4 regions of the Aliivibrio sp. SR45-2 genome follow, and region 3 is predicted to be linked to each of the others. Evidence: predicted binding sites of a transcription regulator. Region 3 holds the regulator's gene; each other region holds the start of a gene.
The links. Region 3 encodes PurR, which represses purine synthesis genes. Its sites were predicted from a motif close to TNANGNAAACGTTTNCNTNA; they were not measured.

Region 1: AACV33_RS05065 (inosine/guanosine kinase) is a predicted target of PurR. The motif match lies at 2,416-2,435, and genes of this name have one in related genera.
Region 2: purM (phosphoribosylformylglycinamidine cyclo-ligase) is a predicted target of PurR. The motif match lies at 1,770-1,789, and genes of this name have one in related genera.
Region 4: AACV33_RS05665 (NCS2 family permease) is a predicted target of PurR. The motif match lies at 3,054-3,073, and genes of this name have one in related genera.

Annotation. Positions count from the first base shown of each region.
Region 1 covers NZ_CAWPRC010000110.1:67,466-72,142, reverse strand. The annotation lists gene AACV33_RS05070 (D-hexose-6-phosphate mutarotase) at 78-953, shown strand; gene AACV33_RS05065 (inosine/guanosine kinase) at 1,023-2,327, opposite strand; gene AACV33_RS05060 (HI1450 family dsDNA-mimic protein) at 2,511-2,834, shown strand; gene trxC (thioredoxin TrxC) at 2,968-3,402, shown strand; gene serS (serine--tRNA ligase) at 3,520-4,677, opposite strand, start outside.
Region 2 covers NZ_CAWPRC010000088.1:48,564-53,240, forward strand. The annotation lists gene purN (phosphoribosylglycinamide formyltransferase) at 1-536, opposite strand, end outside; gene purM (phosphoribosylformylglycinamidine cyclo-ligase) at 667-1,707, opposite strand; gene upp (uracil phosphoribosyltransferase) at 1,933-2,559, shown strand; gene AACV33_RS04095 (uracil-xanthine permease family protein) at 2,665-3,915, opposite strand; gene AACV33_RS04100 (DUF2066 domain-containing protein) at 4,122-4,677, shown strand, end outside.
Region 3 covers NZ_CAWPRC010000156.1:5,515-10,191, forward strand. The annotation lists gene AACV33_RS11370 (PepSY domain-containing protein) at 1-30, opposite strand, end outside; gene AACV33_RS11375 (TVP38/TMEM64 family protein) at 160-837, opposite strand; gene AACV33_RS11380 (TfoX/Sxy family DNA transformation protein) at 931-1,518, opposite strand; cyclic di-GMP riboswitch class I at 1,647-1,729, opposite strand; gene purR (HTH-type transcriptional repressor PurR) at 1,893-2,894, opposite strand; gene torD (molecular chaperone TorD) at 3,219-3,866, opposite strand; gene torR (two-component system response regulator TorR) at 4,098-4,677, shown strand, end outside.
Region 4 covers NZ_CAWPRC010000111.1:144,207-148,883, reverse strand. The annotation lists gene AACV33_RS05685 (M3 family metallopeptidase) at 1-381, opposite strand, end outside; gene AACV33_RS05680 (glutathione S-transferase family protein) at 501-1,112, opposite strand; gene AACV33_RS05675 (type 1 glutamine amidotransferase domain-containing protein) at 1,152-1,841, opposite strand; gene AACV33_RS05670 (LysR family transcriptional regulator) at 1,984-2,904, shown strand; gene AACV33_RS05665 (NCS2 family permease) at 3,152-4,522, shown strand.

The DNA of each region.
Region 1 (4,677 bases), on a different contig from region 3:
ATATTCTCTTTTTAGTATTTATTCAATTGTTTGTATAAATCACAATTGAATAAATATTACCTTTCTAGGAGATAGACATGGATTTAACTCGATTATCAACGATTAGTGCCCTTTCTGATAGTGTCACAATTGAACAATTAGACGATGTAAAAATCGTCAGAGTGCGTCACAGTAAAGCTGAAGCGGCAATCTCACTTCATGGTGGTCATGTGTTATCTTTTAAGCCAACACAAGGTGAAGAGCTTATCTGGATGAGCAAAGACGCTATCTTCCACCCAGACAAAGCCATTCGTGGCGGTGTGCCTGTATGTTGGCCTTGGTTTGGACGTATAGAAAACCCAGCTCATGGGTTTGCTCGTAACAGCCAGTGGAAATTAATTGAACATAAAGAAAATGAAAACGGTGTAATGATTTCTCTAGGCTTGTCGGCTTCAGAAGAAACAAAAGCAATCTGGGCTTTTGAGTTTGAAGCACGATTAAATATAACTGTCGGCGATGAGCTAACCATTACGCTTGATGCAAAAAATACAGATAACAAGCCTTGGAACTGCTCTGGTGCGTTACATACCTATCTAAACATCTCTGATATCCATACGTCTGTCATCACCGGAATGGGAGATCGTTACATTGATGGTCTATTAAATGGAACAACCTGTACTGGTGGTCATGAGCTTAAGATCAATGAAGCCGTAGATCGTGTTTACACAGAATCAGAGTCAACATTAGCTATTAGCGATAACCTTCGTACAATTACAGTAACTAATGAGGGTAATAATGCCGCGGTTATCTGGAACCCATGGGCAGAAGGAGCAGAAAGCATGGGCGACATGAATAATGATGGATATTTAACAATGGTCTGCATTGAATCGACTTATCATGCAACAAGTTTAGAAACAGCAAAAACAATTCAACCAAATGAATCATTTACATTAAGTACGATTATTCGCGCTTAAATTGAACCAATAAAAAAGCGGAGATAAAATTAATTATCTCCGCTTTTTTTCATTCTAAGCACACTGTTATTATCTTTCCCAGTATGACTCTTCTAAACTGTCCTCGCGTTCAGGTAACCCACGAGATAAGCGTGGTGAATGCTGAGCCAAAACCTCAAAGCTTACTCGGTTTGAGTATTTACATACTTGAGATAATGAAGAGTACGTTAAGTAAGAATGTTGATGCTTACTTGAATTCGGTACATTATTACGATGGTAATGATTTGCAGCCATATCATGCAACAATGCAGACAAAGCACCATCACCCGCGCCATTCGTATTTTTGATTTTCTCAGGACCACCCATGTACGGTGAAATATGAGAATATACTTTTGTCGGCTGATCACAACTTGCTTTAACTGCTGGACGACTGAATTCATATTGATTAAATTCAGCGATTGTTCCGGGAAGTAATGGCAACGATGTTTCACGTTTCGCAGATTCTTCTGTGTAACCTGCCATGTACAGTCCAACAGGACCCGCAGTACATAAAACAAGATCAACCCACTCAAGGGCTTTATCTGCCGCTTCTAATGGGTCAGAAGCACCCGTTAATGCTTCACCTTCTTCTTCATTCATTGCCACAACAGACACATGATCACTTAGGAAGTCACGCCAATATTGAGGATCATCTTGAACAACAAATTTGGTCCCCATGGTTAGGACAACAGGCACATCATATTTCTTCGCGTACTCAATGGCTTTCATGGTTGCTTCAGGCATTGGATCACCCTCTTTACAACGAACAAGATAAGCCGTTAATACTAATGCAGACGCATTTTTAAAGATCTTTTCAGGGATACTATCAGCACGAAGTTGATTCATATCCCCTTCACTAATTGCAAACGTACGCTCGCCATCTTGACTAATTAAAGCAAAACAACGGCCTATTGCACCAGGTACAGGCTGAAGATAATTCAAATCCATACGGCTTGAAGTATTACAAAGGTAACGATAAGAATAACTACCAATATGGATATCTTCACTCATAACACCAAGCAATGTTGATTTATCATCAGCAAGCACTGAATAGTTATGAAGTGTATTACCAATCGTGCCACCAGCGTATTCGTTGGTGATCATATTGTTATCTTTAAGCTCATTATAAAGCATTTCCGCTTTATCATTATCGATAACCAGTGAGTGCCCTTTACTCAAGCCATACTTTTCAATAAAAGCATCATCAATTCTAGCTTCAATATCCACTAAGGTTTGATCAATACCAATAATGTGCGTACGCGACATTTTTTTGGTTTCTTGAGCTTGACTCACTAATGGATCACGAGCGTGAACAGGAAAATAATGCTTGGATTTACGTTGACCTGGAAACTTCATAAAATAATCATTCAACTGGCTAAGGGAATAAGTGCGGAAGTTTAGCCCTTGCTTAACGCCCTCGCAATACCTCATATAGCAACCTTTCAAAGGCAAACGTTTGCTATTCGTAATTATTTAAGTCGCTAGCGTTCATCTCTATATTCATGGTAATTTAGAGCGTATTTTTTGAAGGTAACTACCATGACAACTGAACTACTTAGCTACGATGACATTATTGAAGTCGCTTACGATATTTTCCTAGAGATAGCTCAAGATAACCTTGAACCTGCTGATGTTGCTCTTTTCACTCTACAATTTGATGACCGCGGTGCGGCTGAAGTCGTTGATACTCGTGACGACTGGGCTGAGCATGTTGGCTTTGAAGTAGATGGCGAAGTATACGCAGAAGTTCTAATTGGCTTAGTAAACGAAGAATCTGATGTATTGGACGATGTATTTGCTCGTATGTTAGTAAGCCGCGATCCTGAACATAAATTCTGTCACATGCTATGGAAACGTGATTAATTAATAATCACTCTATATTATCGACAATATAAAGGGGCTATTTGCTCCTTTTTTATTGAGTTTCGTATTATCTACCCCCATTATTTCTTTATGCTCACAAACTACTTAATGTAGAAAATCATAAAGGAATAACATGTCGCAATTTCAATCTCGATGCCCTTCTTGCCAAGGCATAAACCGTCTTCCTATCGAACGTATTAACGACAAACCTACTTGTGGTCGCTGTAAGGAACTCTTACTAGATGGAAAACCATTAGAAGGCACTAGTGAAAACTTATCCGCATTATTAGACAGCGAACAACCTATTGTTATCGATTTTTGGGCACCTTGGTGTAATCCGTGTGTCGGCTTCTCACCTGTCTTTGAAGACGTTGCCGCTGAACGTAATGGCCAAGTTCGTTGTGTTAAAGTAAATACAGAAGCTCAACAACAAATTGCAGCACAATATCAAATTCGTTCAATTCCAACGATCATGGTTTTCAAAAATGGAGAACGTGTAGATATGATCAATGGTGCATTGCCAAAAGGTCAATTTGATCAATGGTTAAACCAAGCACTACTTAAATAGTCAGTCACAACCCTGTCAAAAGATCAAAAAAAGCCCCTTTACTGGATAACCAATAAAGGGGCTTACATTTCTATTTATCTATCTATTTATCAAATACACATTAATTTGAAAAACAGATTAACCGATAAACTCAACACCATTCATGTACTTACGCAGTACTTCAGGAATTGCAATTTTGCCATCCGCTTGTTGGAAGTTCTCTAGAATCGCAACCATTGTACGACCTACAGCAAGACCAGAACCGTTTAGTGTATGAACCAATTCTGGTTTCTTCTCACCTTGACGACGGAAACGCGCTTGCATACGACGCGCTTGGAAATCCCACATGTTTGAACAAGAAGAAATCTCACGGTACGTTTCTTGTGCTGGAACCCATACTTCTAAATCGTATGTTTTACGAGAACCGAAGCCCATATCACCAGTACAAAGAATCACTTTACGGTAAGGAAGTTCAAGAAGTTGAAGTACTTTCTCAGCATGACCTGTTAGTTCTTCAAGAGCAGCCATTGAATCTTCTGGTTTCGTGATTTGAACTAATTCAACTTTGTCGAATTGGTGCATACGAATAAGACCACGAGTATCACGACCGTAAGATCCTGCTTCAGAACGGAAACACGGTGTATGTGCCGTCATTTTCAATGGAAGATCAGCTTCTTCAGTAATTGTATCACGTACCATGTTTGTTACTGGCACTTCCGCTGTAGGGATAAGAGATAGCATCTTAAGAGGAACATCACTTACTTGCTCTGTTAGCGGGCTTGTATGGAATAAGTCTTCACCAAACTTAGGCAATTGACCAGTACCATATAGGCTGTCGTGGTTAACTAAGTAAGGTACATACATTTCCATGTAGCCGTGTTCTTCAGTATGAAGATCAAGCATGAATTGCGATAAAGCACGGTGTAAACGCGCAAACTGACCTTTCATAACGATGAAACGAGAGCCTGAGATTTTAACTGCACTTGCGAAATCAAGGCCATCCGCAAGCTCACCAAGAGCAACGTGATCTTTCACTTCAAAGTCGTACGTTAGCGGTGTACCCCAACGTAATACTTCTACGTTTTCATCTTCATCTTTACCATATGGTACTGACTCATCAGGAAGGTTTGGTACTGACAAAGCGATGCTTTCAATTTGTTGTTGAAGCTCAGCAAGTCCTGCTTTTGCATCATCTAGTTCTGAACCTAGTGTTGCAACATCAGCCATCATGCGATCTGCTTCTTCATGATCGCCCTTCGCTTTTGCTTGACCAATGGACTTCGAACGGGAATTACG
Region 2 (4,677 bases), on a different contig from region 3:
GGGTAAATGACGTGTTCTTGAGCTTGAACACGTAAAGCGACATCTTCAGCAGTATCTTCATCAAAAATAGGCACTTTTGCTTGAAGAATAACAGGACCTCCATCGAGCTCTGGCGTGACAAAATGAACACTTGTACCATGTTCTTCATCTCCGGCGTCAATCGCACGTTGGTGAGTATGTAATCCTGTATATTTAGGTAGGAGAGAGGGGTGGATGTTCAGCATCTTACCTTGATAACGTAAGACAAAATCTGCACTTAAAATACGCATAAAACCGGCCAGAATAATTAAATCAGGCTGATAAAGATCGATAAGAGTAGATAGTGCGATATCGTACTGCTCACGATCTTCATAGCCCGCAGCACTTAAGCTGTGTACGTCAATACCGGCATTAATTGCACGTTGTAGTCCATAAGCATCGCTTTTATTTGAAATAACCGCAGAGATGCGTGCATTTGGAATTTTGTTACCACAAGCATCGATAAACTCTTGTAGGTTACTGCCGTTTCCTGAAACTAATACAACAATATTCTTCATCATAATCTTTTTTAGTTATTGTTTAATGAGAACCATTCGAACACAAATTACAGATATAAAAAAGGTGACCGAATAATTGATCACCTTTTATTTATTCTTTATGAACTAGTTCAAAGTTTGTAAGTCCCGATTAACGGATCTCAACTTGTTCTTCGCCTTGCTCTGCTGCTGCTACTTCGCCAATAACCCAAGCGTTTTCGCCTTCCGCATTCAATAATGCGACAGCTTGTTCTGCTTGTTCTTTAGGAAGGGCAACAATAAGACCAACACCACAGTTAAAGGTACGGTACATTTCGTAGGTATCTACGTTGCCTTTTTCTTGTAGCCAGTTAAAGATAGCAGGCCACTCCCAACTCTTACCATCAACAACTGCTTTAGTTCCTTCAGGAAGTACTCGTGGAATATTTTCCCAGAAACCGCCACCCGTAATATGAGAGATAGCATGAATATCATGCTCTGCAATCATTTTAAGTGCTGATTTAATGTAGATTTTTGTTGGTTCGATTAAATGGTCTGCAATCGTTCTGCCATTTAATTCTTCTGTAAGATCCGCATTTGATACTTCAAGGATTTTACGAATTAATGAATAACCATTTGAGTGAGGGCCACTTGAACCTACAGCGATTAATGCATCACCTGCAGCGACTTTAGTGCCATCAATGATGTCTTCTTTCTCGACAACACCGACACAGAATCCAGCAACATCATAATCTTCGCCTTCATACATGCCTGGCATTTCAGCCGTTTCACCACCGATCAATGCACAACCAGCTTGAATACAACCTTCACCAATGCCCGTTACTACTTGAGCTGCGACATCAATATCGAGTTTGCCTGTTGCATAATAATCAAGGAAGAACAGAGGTTCACCGCCTTGAACAATTAGGTCATTTACACACATAGCCACTAAGTCGATACCGATCGTATCGTGCTTGTTTAGGTCTAAAGCTAAACGAAGTTTAGTTCCTACGCCATCAGTACCAGAAACTAAAACAGGTTGTTTATATTTCGTTGGAAGTTCACATAACGCACCAAAACCACCAATGCCACCCATAACTTCTGGGCGACGAGTACGTTTCACTACGCCTTTAATTCGATCAACAAGTGCATTACCAGCATCAATGTCTACGCCAGCATCTTTGTAGCTAAGAGAAGTTTTGTTGTCGCTCACGGTGGTGTCCTCGCCATAGGTTGGATTTCAAAAATCCGCGCCATTCTAACAGCACAATGTAAAAAGGGAAACGTTTGCGTAAGGAAATTTGGAGAAATTTTGTAATTAAAAATGAGTAAGTTAGTTATTTGAGAATGACGGCATAAATTATTTTAATGTGTAGTCATTTTTTATATGAAAAGTATGTATAATTGAAAGGTTTGATTAATGTATCTGGAGTCAGAAATGAAAGTTGTTGAAGTAAAACATCCGCTAATAAAACATAAAATTGGTTTAATGCGCGAAGGCGATATCAGCACTAAGCGTTTTCGTGAATTAGCAACTGAAGTAGGTAGCTTACTTACTTATGAAGCAACATCAGACTTTGAGACAGAAAAAGTAACTATCAATGGCTGGAACGGCCCTGTTGAAGTTGACCAAATTAAAGGTAAAAAAGTAACGGTAGTGCCAATCTTACGTGCAGGTCTTGGCATGATGGATGGCGTTCTTGAGCACATCCCAAGTGCGCGTATCAGTGTTGTTGGTATTTACCGTGACGAAGAAACGTTAGAGCCTGTACCTTACTTTAACAAGTTAGCGTCTAACATCGATGAGCGTATTGCCTTAGTTGTTGATCCAATGCTAGCGACTGGCGGTTCTATGATCGCAACGCTTGATCTTTTAAAAGAGAAAGGCTGTAAGAACTTTAAAATTCTTGTTCTTGTTGCTGCTCCTGAAGGCATTGCTGCATTAGAAAAAGCGCATCCAGATGTTGAGCTTTATACTGCGGCTATCGATGAGAAGTTGAATGATAAAGGTTACATCATTCCAGGTCTTGGTGATGCTGGTGATAAGATCTTCGGTACTAAGTAATCTGCACCATTAAGTAATTATATTTACTGGATGCTTTAAGTATTAAAAAAGGATTGATGGGTAACCATCAATCCTTTTTATTTACCCTAGGTCTAGACCTTAGATTTATTTATCATCTTCCATTTGTGTATTATCAACAACATGGTTTTCACCTAAGTCATCAGGAAGAATTAAATTAAGAGCAATAGCTACAATCCCACAAAGACTTACGCCCTGTAAGTTAAAATCGCCAATACCCACAGCCATACCACCAATACCAAATACCAAGGTAACGCCAACAATGGTTAAGTTACGTGCTTTATGTAAATCAACTTGGTTTTTAATCAGAGTATTTAGACCAATCGTCGCGATTGAACCAAACAGTAAGATCATAATGCCACCCATTACAGGGACTGGAATAGTTTGTAATATTGCGCCTAATTTACCCACAAGAGCCAAAACAATCGCACAGACGGCAGCCCATGTCATGATCACTGGATTAAACGCTTTAGTCAGCATTACCGCACCAGTCACTTCACTGTAAGTTGTATTTGGTGGCGCGCCAATAAGAGAGGCTGCCATGGTTGCAATGCCATCACCAGTAATGGTGCGGTGCAAGCCTGGTTTTTTAAGGTAGTCTTTTCCGGTTACATTTGAAATTGCCAACATATCACCCACGTGCTCAACCGCAGGGGCGATGGCGACGGGTATCATAAATAGAATGGCATTAATGTTAAATTCAGGATAAGTGAAGTTGGGTACTGCAAACCATGCGGCTTGTTGTACTGGCGTAAAATCAACGATGCCGAAAAGTAAACTTAATGAGTAGCCAACAATGATGCCTGAGAGAATAGGTAATAATCTAAAGAACCCTTTTGAAAAAACACTTACCCCAATTGTGGTAAATAATGATGCAGCGGCAATCCAGAAAGCCAATTGGCCATCAACTAATTGAAATCCACCATCGCCTGTTTTTCCTAACGCCATATTAACCGCTGTTGGCGCTAAGCCTAGGCCGATCACCATAATTACAGGGCCAACAACAACAGGAGGCAGTAATTTATGAATGAAAGCGACCCCTTTCACTTTAATAACGGCACCTAACGCAACATAAACTAAACCGGCAACCATTAGGCCACCCATTGTTGCTGGGATCCCCCATGTTTGGGTTCCATAAATAATAGGAGCAATAAAAGCAAAAGAAGACGCGAGGAAGATAGGCACTGAACGACGAGTAACAAGTTGAAAAAGAAGAGTACCAACACCGGCACCAAAAAGAGCGACGTTAGGATCGAGTCCAGTAAGAAGAGGAACAAGAACAAGGGCACCAAATGCAACAAAAAGCATCTGAAAACCTTGGAATAAATTGTATAGCATTACTATTTCCAGTAGTGAATTTGAGGGATTCTATCACTTTTATAATAATAAATATCTTGATTTTAATCGTGAAAAAATAAAACTTTTACACAAAGTATCACTCTAATAACTTGAAAGTTAGATCTGAGTCAATTCGAATCCTTGCTGAATAAGGGGATAGCCCTTATTATCAGCGGTAAATTATAAAAGTATTTATAGGTTGTTTGATGTTACGTATTTTTTGTTTATTAATCTTTATGGTTGCGGGGCCTGTGTGGGCGCAGCAACAAGCAGATATCTATCATACTGAAGTTCAGTTAACTGCCTCTGATAATGCTGAAAGTGTGGCAAAGACAGAAGGCTTGGTTAATGTACTAATTAAAGTATCAGGTCAAAGAGACATCGCTAATAACGGTGTAATAAAAAAAGCACTGACACAAAGCGATCGTTATGTAACTCAAATGAGTTTTGTTGACCATAAAGATGCCCCTCGCGGTATGAAATTAGGGTATAACCCAAAAATGGTGACGCATTTACTGACTCAATCTGAGCAAAGTATTTGGGAAGCACCACGTAAGCCAGTATTGGTTTGGATCGTAAATGAATATAACTACCAACGTAGTATTATTTGGGAACAATCGGATAGCAATTTAATCACTAGAATCAAACAAGCGGCTTATGATCGAGGCTTACCTGTTTTATTCCCTGTCGGTGATTTTGATGATGTGACCTCTATTGAGATCCCTGATCTGTGGGGTAGTTTTAAAAAACCGATTGCAGATG
Region 3 (4,677 bases):
AAGTATAGCTAATGGCTGACGAGTAAACATAAATACGCACTCTAAAAATTAAACTACAGGCAGTATAAATTATTAAACATGAACGTAAAATGAATCCTGCAGGTAATCAGTGAGAGAAGGGATAAGAAATAGAATAATGTCTATCTCTTATTCGCAATTTTAAGAGGTGCGTTTTTTCTGAACATAACTAATAATAAATTTTGCAACGATTGGAAATAAACCAAGAAGAGCAAGAGAGCCGAGTATATTTGGTGATATTAACCCTGATAGTGAGGTTATTTCAGCTAATTGAGTTCCGGCATTTAAAAATACCATGGTTCCGGGCAGCATGCCTAATTGACTAAATAAGTAAAACCGAGCGGCGGTTAGTTTTGTTAATCCCATGACTAAATTAATAAGAAAGAATGGAAATATAGGAATTAAACGAAGAGTCAGTAAGTAAAAAGCGCCATCTTTTTCAATACCTTGATTGATGGAAATTAATTTGTCCCCAAATTTACGATCAACCCATTCTCTTAATAAATAACGGCTGCTTAGGAAGGCAATAGTAGCACCAATGGAACTGGCAAAAGAAACCAACAATAAGCTCCACCAAAAACCAAATAAGGCCGCACCAAGCAATGTGACTACTGCGGCGCCTGGTATTGATAATGCAGTGACGGTAATGTAACCAAAGAAATAAAGGGTGCTATAAAAGAAAAGGTTTTCTTGGATGTCACTTTGAAGGGCTTGATGGTATGCCTTAGCCTGCTCTAGAGTAAATAGATGACCAAAGTTAAAAAAGATAACAGCAAAGGCTGTAAGAAGAGTGATTAATAAGAGTAATTTTTTATTCATAATTCATTTCCTAGCCTTATGTTGTCTTTAATTTATACAGGTAAAGACAACATAAGAGTAGGGCGAATGTAAAATAAATGTAGGAAAATGTATTTAAAGTTGTTTTCTTAATTCATTTCTAATATCAGTAGAGATAACAGACCAGTGAGTACCTTTAATCGCTCCTTCAAGCGACCACAGTAATTCGTCACTAACAGAACTTGAATGAGTCTGTTGAATCGCTTTATAAGCGTTTACAGATCCCGTCTCCATTAGTTCTTTTACGGTCGTTATTCCTGCTTTTTTCAGCATTCTCTCTGTCGCTAATCTTAGATTGGGTAAATCCTTAATTCGAGAGGGACCTGCTGTTTTTTGTTTTTCTTTGTCTTTTTTAGCAACATCTAAAGCAACAACAGCTTGAATTAGGATTGAATCAGGTTCATCCCAACATTCAGGTGAAATAGCAAAATATTTAGTTACCACGGGGAAACCACGTTTTTTATAAACGTAAGGTTCAAAACCTTGGTCTTTAAATAAATTAATAGTGTTATCGCTTGCTCGCAAATGCAGTCTGTCCTGAACAACAAGTGCAAACATTGTGTCATCAATAAAAACACCAAAGCCGCCAAACATGGAGCGTGAAGTGATTTTTCCTAGAGAGGAAAGTAATCGAAGTGAATCTTTTAGTATTGGTTTATCCATTGCAATAATTCTCGGTTAGTAAGTCTATGTCACTAAACAACTGAGCCCGAGGAAATAGTAGCAAGTTCAAAACCACACATTGTTATTTCTAAGTAAAAATTAACAATGTGCAGATATAAATACCTGCCATCGGCAACCCCGCTACCTTATATAAATACGTAGGCCGGAAGCTTTGCGTCCTGAGCTTTCGCACAGTTTGCCCTGTTCGTGACAGTTAAGATGATATAGTAATCAATAAGATGAAATGTTGTCCACTTGTAAGTTATGTGACATTGGTTCAGAAAATAGGAATGATTTTCTGTTATGCCAGTTCAAGTTTTAAATAAATAAATATTTTTTCACTTGCATATTTATGATTAATGCATCACTCATTGTTACAACTTATGGACACTTTTCCGAGTTACCACTTCTGGATGCATTTCAAAAATGCGTCTTTCATGGTGCTTATCTTTAATTCGTTCCAACAATATTTCAACGGCTGTCTTACCAACGCGACGTTTAGGTTGGTGAATCGTCGTCAATGGTGGAGAGAAATATGCAGAAAGTTCAATATTATCGTAACCAATGATTGAGATATCTTCAGGTACACGTAAGCCAGTTTGTTGAATTTTGCTGATAGCCGCTAATGCCATAATGTCGTTAAAACAAAATAATGCAGTTGGTTTATCTTCCATCTGTAGCATTTTTTCAACAGATTTAGAGGCAGAAGAACACTCGAAATCACCTTCAAATATCCAATCTGGATTTGACGTTAAATTTGCTTCAGATAAAGCTCTGTAGAAACCATGAATTCGTTCTTTACAGGTTGCTTTATCAAGCTGACCGGTAACACAGCCAATTTTTGTGTGTCCATTTTCAATCAGGTGTTTTGTTGCTAAATAACCACCTTCTTCAGAATTATCAATAATTTTGTCGGTATGAGGGCTATCTGGACCCCAGTCCATGATTACCATTGGTAATTCTGTGTTTTTTTCAAGTTGTGCTAATAACTGTTCATTTAGATCAGAACACATAACTAATAAGCCATCGACACGTTTTTCTGCCAGCATACGAAGGTAGTGCTTTTGTTTATCTAGATCACCTTCGGTATTACACATAAATAATGTGTAACCTTGCTTGTAACAGTAGTTCTCAACACCGTGCATCATTTCGGCAAAAAATGGATTAAAAGACTGGGTAACTAGCATGCCGATAGTTCGAGTTGTGTTGCACTTTAAACTACGAGCAACGGCACTCGGTGCATAGTTTAGTTCTTCAACGGCTTCCCATACTCGTTTTTGAGTTGCTTCTGCAACAAATCGAGTTTTGTTAATTACATGAGAAACGGTGGTTGTCGAAACAGAAGCAAGTTTCGCAACGTCTTTAATGGTAGCCATATTAAAAGCCTTAATTTATTAAGGGGCTATTTATGTTCCAACAATAGTGTCAAAGTCTCTCTTTATTTTTTAATAAAGATTGTTGGAAGGTAAATAGGCCCTGTGAGTATATTACCAATAGTAGATTAGAGAATAATCTAGGTGGTATAAATGAAAAAAACCGCGATAAATGCGGTTTTCATTGATATTCAAATTTTATCGTTTGCGTTCACATTTTATCTATAAAGCGTAGCGCAAACAATTGCTGATTTAATAAATTTTAATAGTCGTTTTGATATATATCACACTATTGTTAACTTATCTTACCAGTTGTACATGCTTTTGTTATTCGCCCGCTAGGAATTTCACATCCAATTCTAAGAACGTAACAAGGAAGTGAGTAACGGTAGCATAGAAGCCAAATGTATCTCGTTCAGAACAAAGTTGGTTAAAACGTGGCGCCCAAGATAATAACTGCTCGTTAATAAATTGCAGTTGTGCGGCCATGAATTGCTCGAATTCTGGTTCCGTTGTTTGCTGATTCGTCATGACAATTAGATTGCCTAAGAAATCTAACTCAATAGCAATGTGATCTGCAGGTTCATTGAATTCAGCTTTTTGAGTGATGTTGTATTTTTCTAATAAATCACGCATATCTTGTGCCGGTTTCGCATTAAGAAGGCGTGATTTATCTAAATACATTGAAGCATAAGGAAGCGCACTGTTCTTATCAGAGCCTAAGAACGCTTCACAGAAGTCAGCCGATAGTTCAAGCTGTGCATCTTCGCGTGTTTGTAATTCATTCAATTTTGTTACAATCGAAGAAATAGAGTCGGTTAGCTCTGGAGTTTCAGAAAGGTTCGTTAAAAAGGTACGAATCTCAAAACTGTTATACTGCTCTAATTGCTCTTTAGTTAGCTCGTGTGCAAATAGGCTAGATAACCACCAATAAATTTCAGCACGTTGTTCATTAAATGCATTTAGTTCGTTCATGTAAAATAAGCTCCAAAAAATTGACTAAATAATTGTACGGCATAAGTGTGAAAAGGAATAGCACCTATCATTAACAGGGTGTATAAAGATATTAGCAAAGATTAATACGCGACAAGATTTGTTCTGAATCAAATAATATACAGAAATATCAATTGAGAATTGGCATTATTACAATATATGAATAGAATGTAATAAGAACCATCCTAATAACCATAAAAAAAAGAGAAAATTATGAGCTATCACATTTTAGTTGTTGAAGACGAAGTGGTAACTCGCTCTAAGCTTGTAGGCTATTTTGAAGCCGAGGGATATCAAGTGAGCGAGGCTGAAACGGGCGCAGAAATGCGAACTGTTTTGGCTGAACAAAAAGTTGATTTAATTATGCTTGATATAAACCTACCAGGAGAGGATGGTTTATTATTGGCGCGTGAATTACGCAGCCAGTCTAATATTGGTATTATTTTAGTTACAGGACGAACTGATAGTATTGACCGCATCGTAGGTTTAGAGATGGGTGCGGATGATTACGTAACAAAACCTGTGGAGTTACGTGAGCTTTTAGTCCGAGTTAAAAATCTATTTTGGCGTATGTCATTAGCAAATGAACCCGTAGAATTAGATGAATCAAATTTAATTCGTTTCGGGGAATGGACGTTTGATATTCAACGTCGTGCTTTATCGAACAATGGTGAGCCAGTTAAGTTAACGAAAGCCGAATATGAGCTATTAGTTGCTTTGTCGTCTTATCCGAACACGGTATTATCACGTGAACGTATTTTAAATATGATCAGCCACCGTGTTGATGCGCCAA
Region 4 (4,677 bases), on a different contig from region 3:
TTCGTTTACATACGTCATGGTGTGGTTTTGTTTTTTCTCAAATAGACCCGCTTCAAATTTGATCAGTTCTGTTTTTAACTGTTGAGCTTGTTTTGATTCTATTGCGTGAGATTCAAATGTTGCTAACCAGCCTTTTAAACCAATCAAGGTTTGTGTTTTTTCTTTATTATCAGTGATTGATTCAGCCAGTATGATTTGTTCTTTAACTGCGGAGATTTGCTCAGCATTACTTAAAAAGTTCGTCCATGTGGTTTCTGCTTCCGTAGAGCCTTGGTGATCATCGCTCAAACCCATGTAGGTATCCCAAAAGAAGTTTTCTTTGGTGCGATGAATCGATAAATAACGTTGGTTTAAGTCATTAAGATAAGTAGTGGCAGTCATTTTCGTCCCTTTAAATACAGCGTATGCAAAGGATTATTATGACATAGATGGTATAGAGATGAGGAGATTAAAATGAAAAGAGCTCAATCTGTAATTAGATTGAGCTTAATAAATGAAGCTTAATATTGTGCTTCTAATTGGTCGGCTTTATTTAGTGCGGGATGCGTCTCTAATTGTTCAGAATAAGCGCTGATATTAGGAAACAAACCAAGCTGTCCGCGCTGCTTTAGAATATCAACAATGAACGACATCATGATATCTGCACCAGATAAAGTATCACCTACAAGGTAGCGTTTATTGACGAGTGAAGATTCAAAATAGTTAAGCACTTTACTCGTTTCTGCTCTGGCATAAGCCGGTAAGAAGTTCATTTCAGCGCCGTCTTTCTCAACAAAGAGGGTCAGTAGTAATGGAAGCATGGCTGAGCTTTCAGCAAAGTGCATCCATTGTGAATATTCGACATAATCATTACTGCCTGCTTTTGGTGCTAGCTGAGTATTGTACTTATTAATTAAATATTCAGTAATGGCCCCCGATTCCGCAATAATTAATCCATTATCTTCAATGACAGGGGATTTACCAAGTGGATGAATGTCTTTCAACTCTTGTGGGGCAAGGTGAGTGACTTTATCTCTTTGGTAGCCTTTAATCTGATAATCTACGCCCAACTCTTCTAATAACCAAATAATGCGTTTTGAACGAGATTGATTCAGGTGATGCAGTGTAATCATATTGATACCCTATCTTTTAATCATGGTAATTATTGGATTCTATAGAGCAAGTAACAACTTTTCAGCCGTGCTTTCAGAACTTGCTGGGTTTTGCCCTGTAATGATAAGGCCATCTTGAATAACAAAGGGTGCCCAATCACTGACTTTTTGATAATCACCGCCTTGTTTCTTAAGCTCATCTTCTAATAAGAACGGCACAATGTCTGTTAAGGCAACGGCGGCTTCTTCTGTGTTACTGAACCCTGTTACTGCTTTATCTTTTACTATTGATTGACCTGCGGTGTCTTTTGCATTCAATAATACCGCACCGGCGTGACAGACAGCAGCAACGGGTTTATTGCTATTTAATAGCGTTTCAATAAGAGCGATTGAGTTTTTATCATCAACCAGATCCCATAATGGCCCGTGACCACCAGGGTAGAATACAGCATCGTAATCGTCAGCTTTGATATCGCTTAACGTGTGAGTGCTTGCTAACGTCTGTTGTGCTGATTCATCGTTATCAAAACGACGAGTGGCGTCCGTTTGAAAGTTTTCTAATTCACTGTTTGGATCGATAGGCGGTTGTCCACCTAGCGGAGAGGCCAGTGTAATGTCAATTCCGGCATCAAGAAATACGTAATAAGGTGCCGCAAACTCTTCAATCCAAAATCCTGTTTTCTCGCCAGTATTACCAAGGTCAGAATGTGAAGTCAGAACCATTAAAATTCGTTTTTTAGGTGTAGTCATTATTCTATTCCTTTAATTATTAGTGATCCTTGAAGAGATGAATCAAGGCATGGATAAAATATAGAGTGTAAACCTCAGTTAGACAATGCAGATTAATTTGATTACATTGATTCAATAATTCGACTAATAAGGTGAGATAACAATGAAATTGTCGTTTGAACAACTAAAAAGCATGGTGGTATTCACGCATGTGGTGGATCAGGGCAGCTTTAGTGCGGCAGCAAAACAGTTGGAATTATCACGTACCGTAGTCAGCTATCACATTAAGAAATTAGAAACGAACTTAGGAGTGACATTAATCAATCGCTCGACGCGAAGTTTGTCACTCACCGATGTGGGAATTGAATTTTACAGCAGTTGTCGGTTAATCTCAGATCAAGCACAATTTGCGAATCAGAAAATGGAAAACTATAAAAATGAGCCTGAAGGGGTATTAAAAATTACCTGTCCTGTGAACATGGGATTGCAGGTAATTGTCCCTGCATTGAACGTGTTTAAAGCGCAGTTTCCTAAGATTGAATTAGATCTTATTTTGTCTGATGAGGTGGTTAATATCATTCAAGAAGGGATTGATTTGGCGATTCGAGGAGCTGAATTGCCTGATTCTGGCTTAAAAGCACGTAAGCTCTCTTCTTTACCGACTTGCTTGTGTGCGTCCCCAAGTTATTTAACTCGCTGTGGTAAACCGTTTACTCCTGCTGAATTAGAACAGCACAACTGGGTGATGTATAAATTGGGTTCACCAACGCTAGAGCTGACAAAAGGGACAAGATCCTATCGCATTAAAATGAGTGGTGACATCACCACCAATAATGCCGCAGCACGAACCGCTTTTGTTGAGGGTGGACACGGCTTAGGACGAATACCTGTGTATGATGCGATGCCTAAAATAAAAGAAGGCACGTTACAAACGGTGTTAGATGATTATGAACTGGCCGATATTGAAGTGTATGGCGTATACCCACCCGGGGCAACGGATTCTAAAAAAGTGCGTTTATTGTTGGATTTCTTAATTCAATATTTTGATAGTACCCATCCGAGAAGTTCAATGTTATTGGGATAATATTGAACACAGATAGTTAATTAATAAGAATAGTTATAAATAAGCTAGATTTATTTTGGGTTGAATTTTAGGCGTTTTTAGTGTGAAAAGTACATAAATTACTTCGGTTTCATTTACTTAACTATGAATGGTAACTGATTGTAATGTTGTGACGGTAACGATTGCTTATTTATATTTCTCTCAGTTTGTGCAAGAATGCGCCCAGAAAATGACAGCATCTTAACGCTTATTAGTAAGGAATGTTCCCATGTCTCAGGACAATGCACAGAATACAGCACCACAATCAAACGTAGATAAAAAGCTTGATGGTTTCTTTAAGATATCAGAACGCGGTAGTACGGTAAAAACAGAGATGATCGCAGGATTAACGACGTTCTTAGCGATGGTGTATTCGGTTATTGTTGTACCAAGTATGTTAGGTGCCGCAGGATTTGACTCGGGCGCTGTGTTTGTGGCGACGTGTTTGGTTGCTGCATTTGGCTCATTATTGATGGGCTTGTGGGTTAACTTACCAATGGCGATTGGTTGTGCTATCTCTTTAACCGCCTTCACTGCATTTAGCTTGGTATTAGGACAAGGCGTCAGCATTCCTGTTGCACTTGGTGCTATCTTTATTATGGGTGTGTTGTTTACGCTTATTACGGTAACTGGCGTTCGACAATGGATATTAAGTAATCTGCCTGTTGGGATTGCCCATGGTACTGGTATTGGTATTGGTTTATTCCTTTTATTAATTGCTGCGGATGGCACAGGACTTATTGTTAAAAATGCACATGCAGGTTTACCTATTATGCTAGGCGATATTACGTCGTTCTCTGTCATGATGTCGGTACTTGGTCTTGCTGCTATTTTTGGTTTAGAGAAAAAACGCGTTCCCGGTGGTATTTTATTAGTGATTGTCGGTATTTCTATTATCGGTTTAATCTTCGATCCAAACGTGATTTATAATGGTTTCTTTGCATTACCAAGTTTGGAAACGGCCGATGGTGGTTCATTGATTGGTTCGATGGACATCATGGGGGCGTTAACGCCTGCGATTCTTCCTGTTGTTATTGCTCTAGTTATGACGGCGGTATTTGATGCAACAGGGACTATCCGAGCACTGGCAGGTCAAGCGAACTTATTGGATGAAAACGGACAAATCATTAATGGTGGCAAAGCACTAACGGCGGATTCTGCAAGTTCAATTGTTGCAGCGGTTGTTGGTGGAGCACCTGCTGCTGTTTATATTGAATCGGCTGCGGGTACGGCTGCGGGTGGTAAAACAGGTTTAACGGCTGCGGTTGTGGGCGTGTTGTTCTTAGCAATGATTTTCTTATCACCAGTCAGTTACTTGGTTCCTGTTTATGCAACGGCTCCGGCATTAATGTACGTGGGTTTATTAATGCTGAGTAATGTGTCTAAATTGGATTTTGACGATTCTGTTGATGCATTATCTGGCCTTGTTTGTGCCGTATTTATTATTCTGTCTGCAAACATCGTAACTGGCATCATGATTGGCTTTACTACTCTGGTTGTTGGACGCATTTTTGCTGGTGAGTTTAAGAAACTAAACGTAGGTATTGTGTCAATTACGATCGCTTTGATTGTGTTTTATGTCGGTGGTTGGGCTATTTAACGCTTAATATAACAAACGATGATGATTGAAAAACGGATGCTTAATCGCATCCGTTTTTTTATGCGTGTAATAAAAACAGTAGTATTAAATTGGTTTATTTTTTAAGCGTGTCCTATCTTTTAGATCAGAGACTTGTACCAGAGCAAAGCACTTTC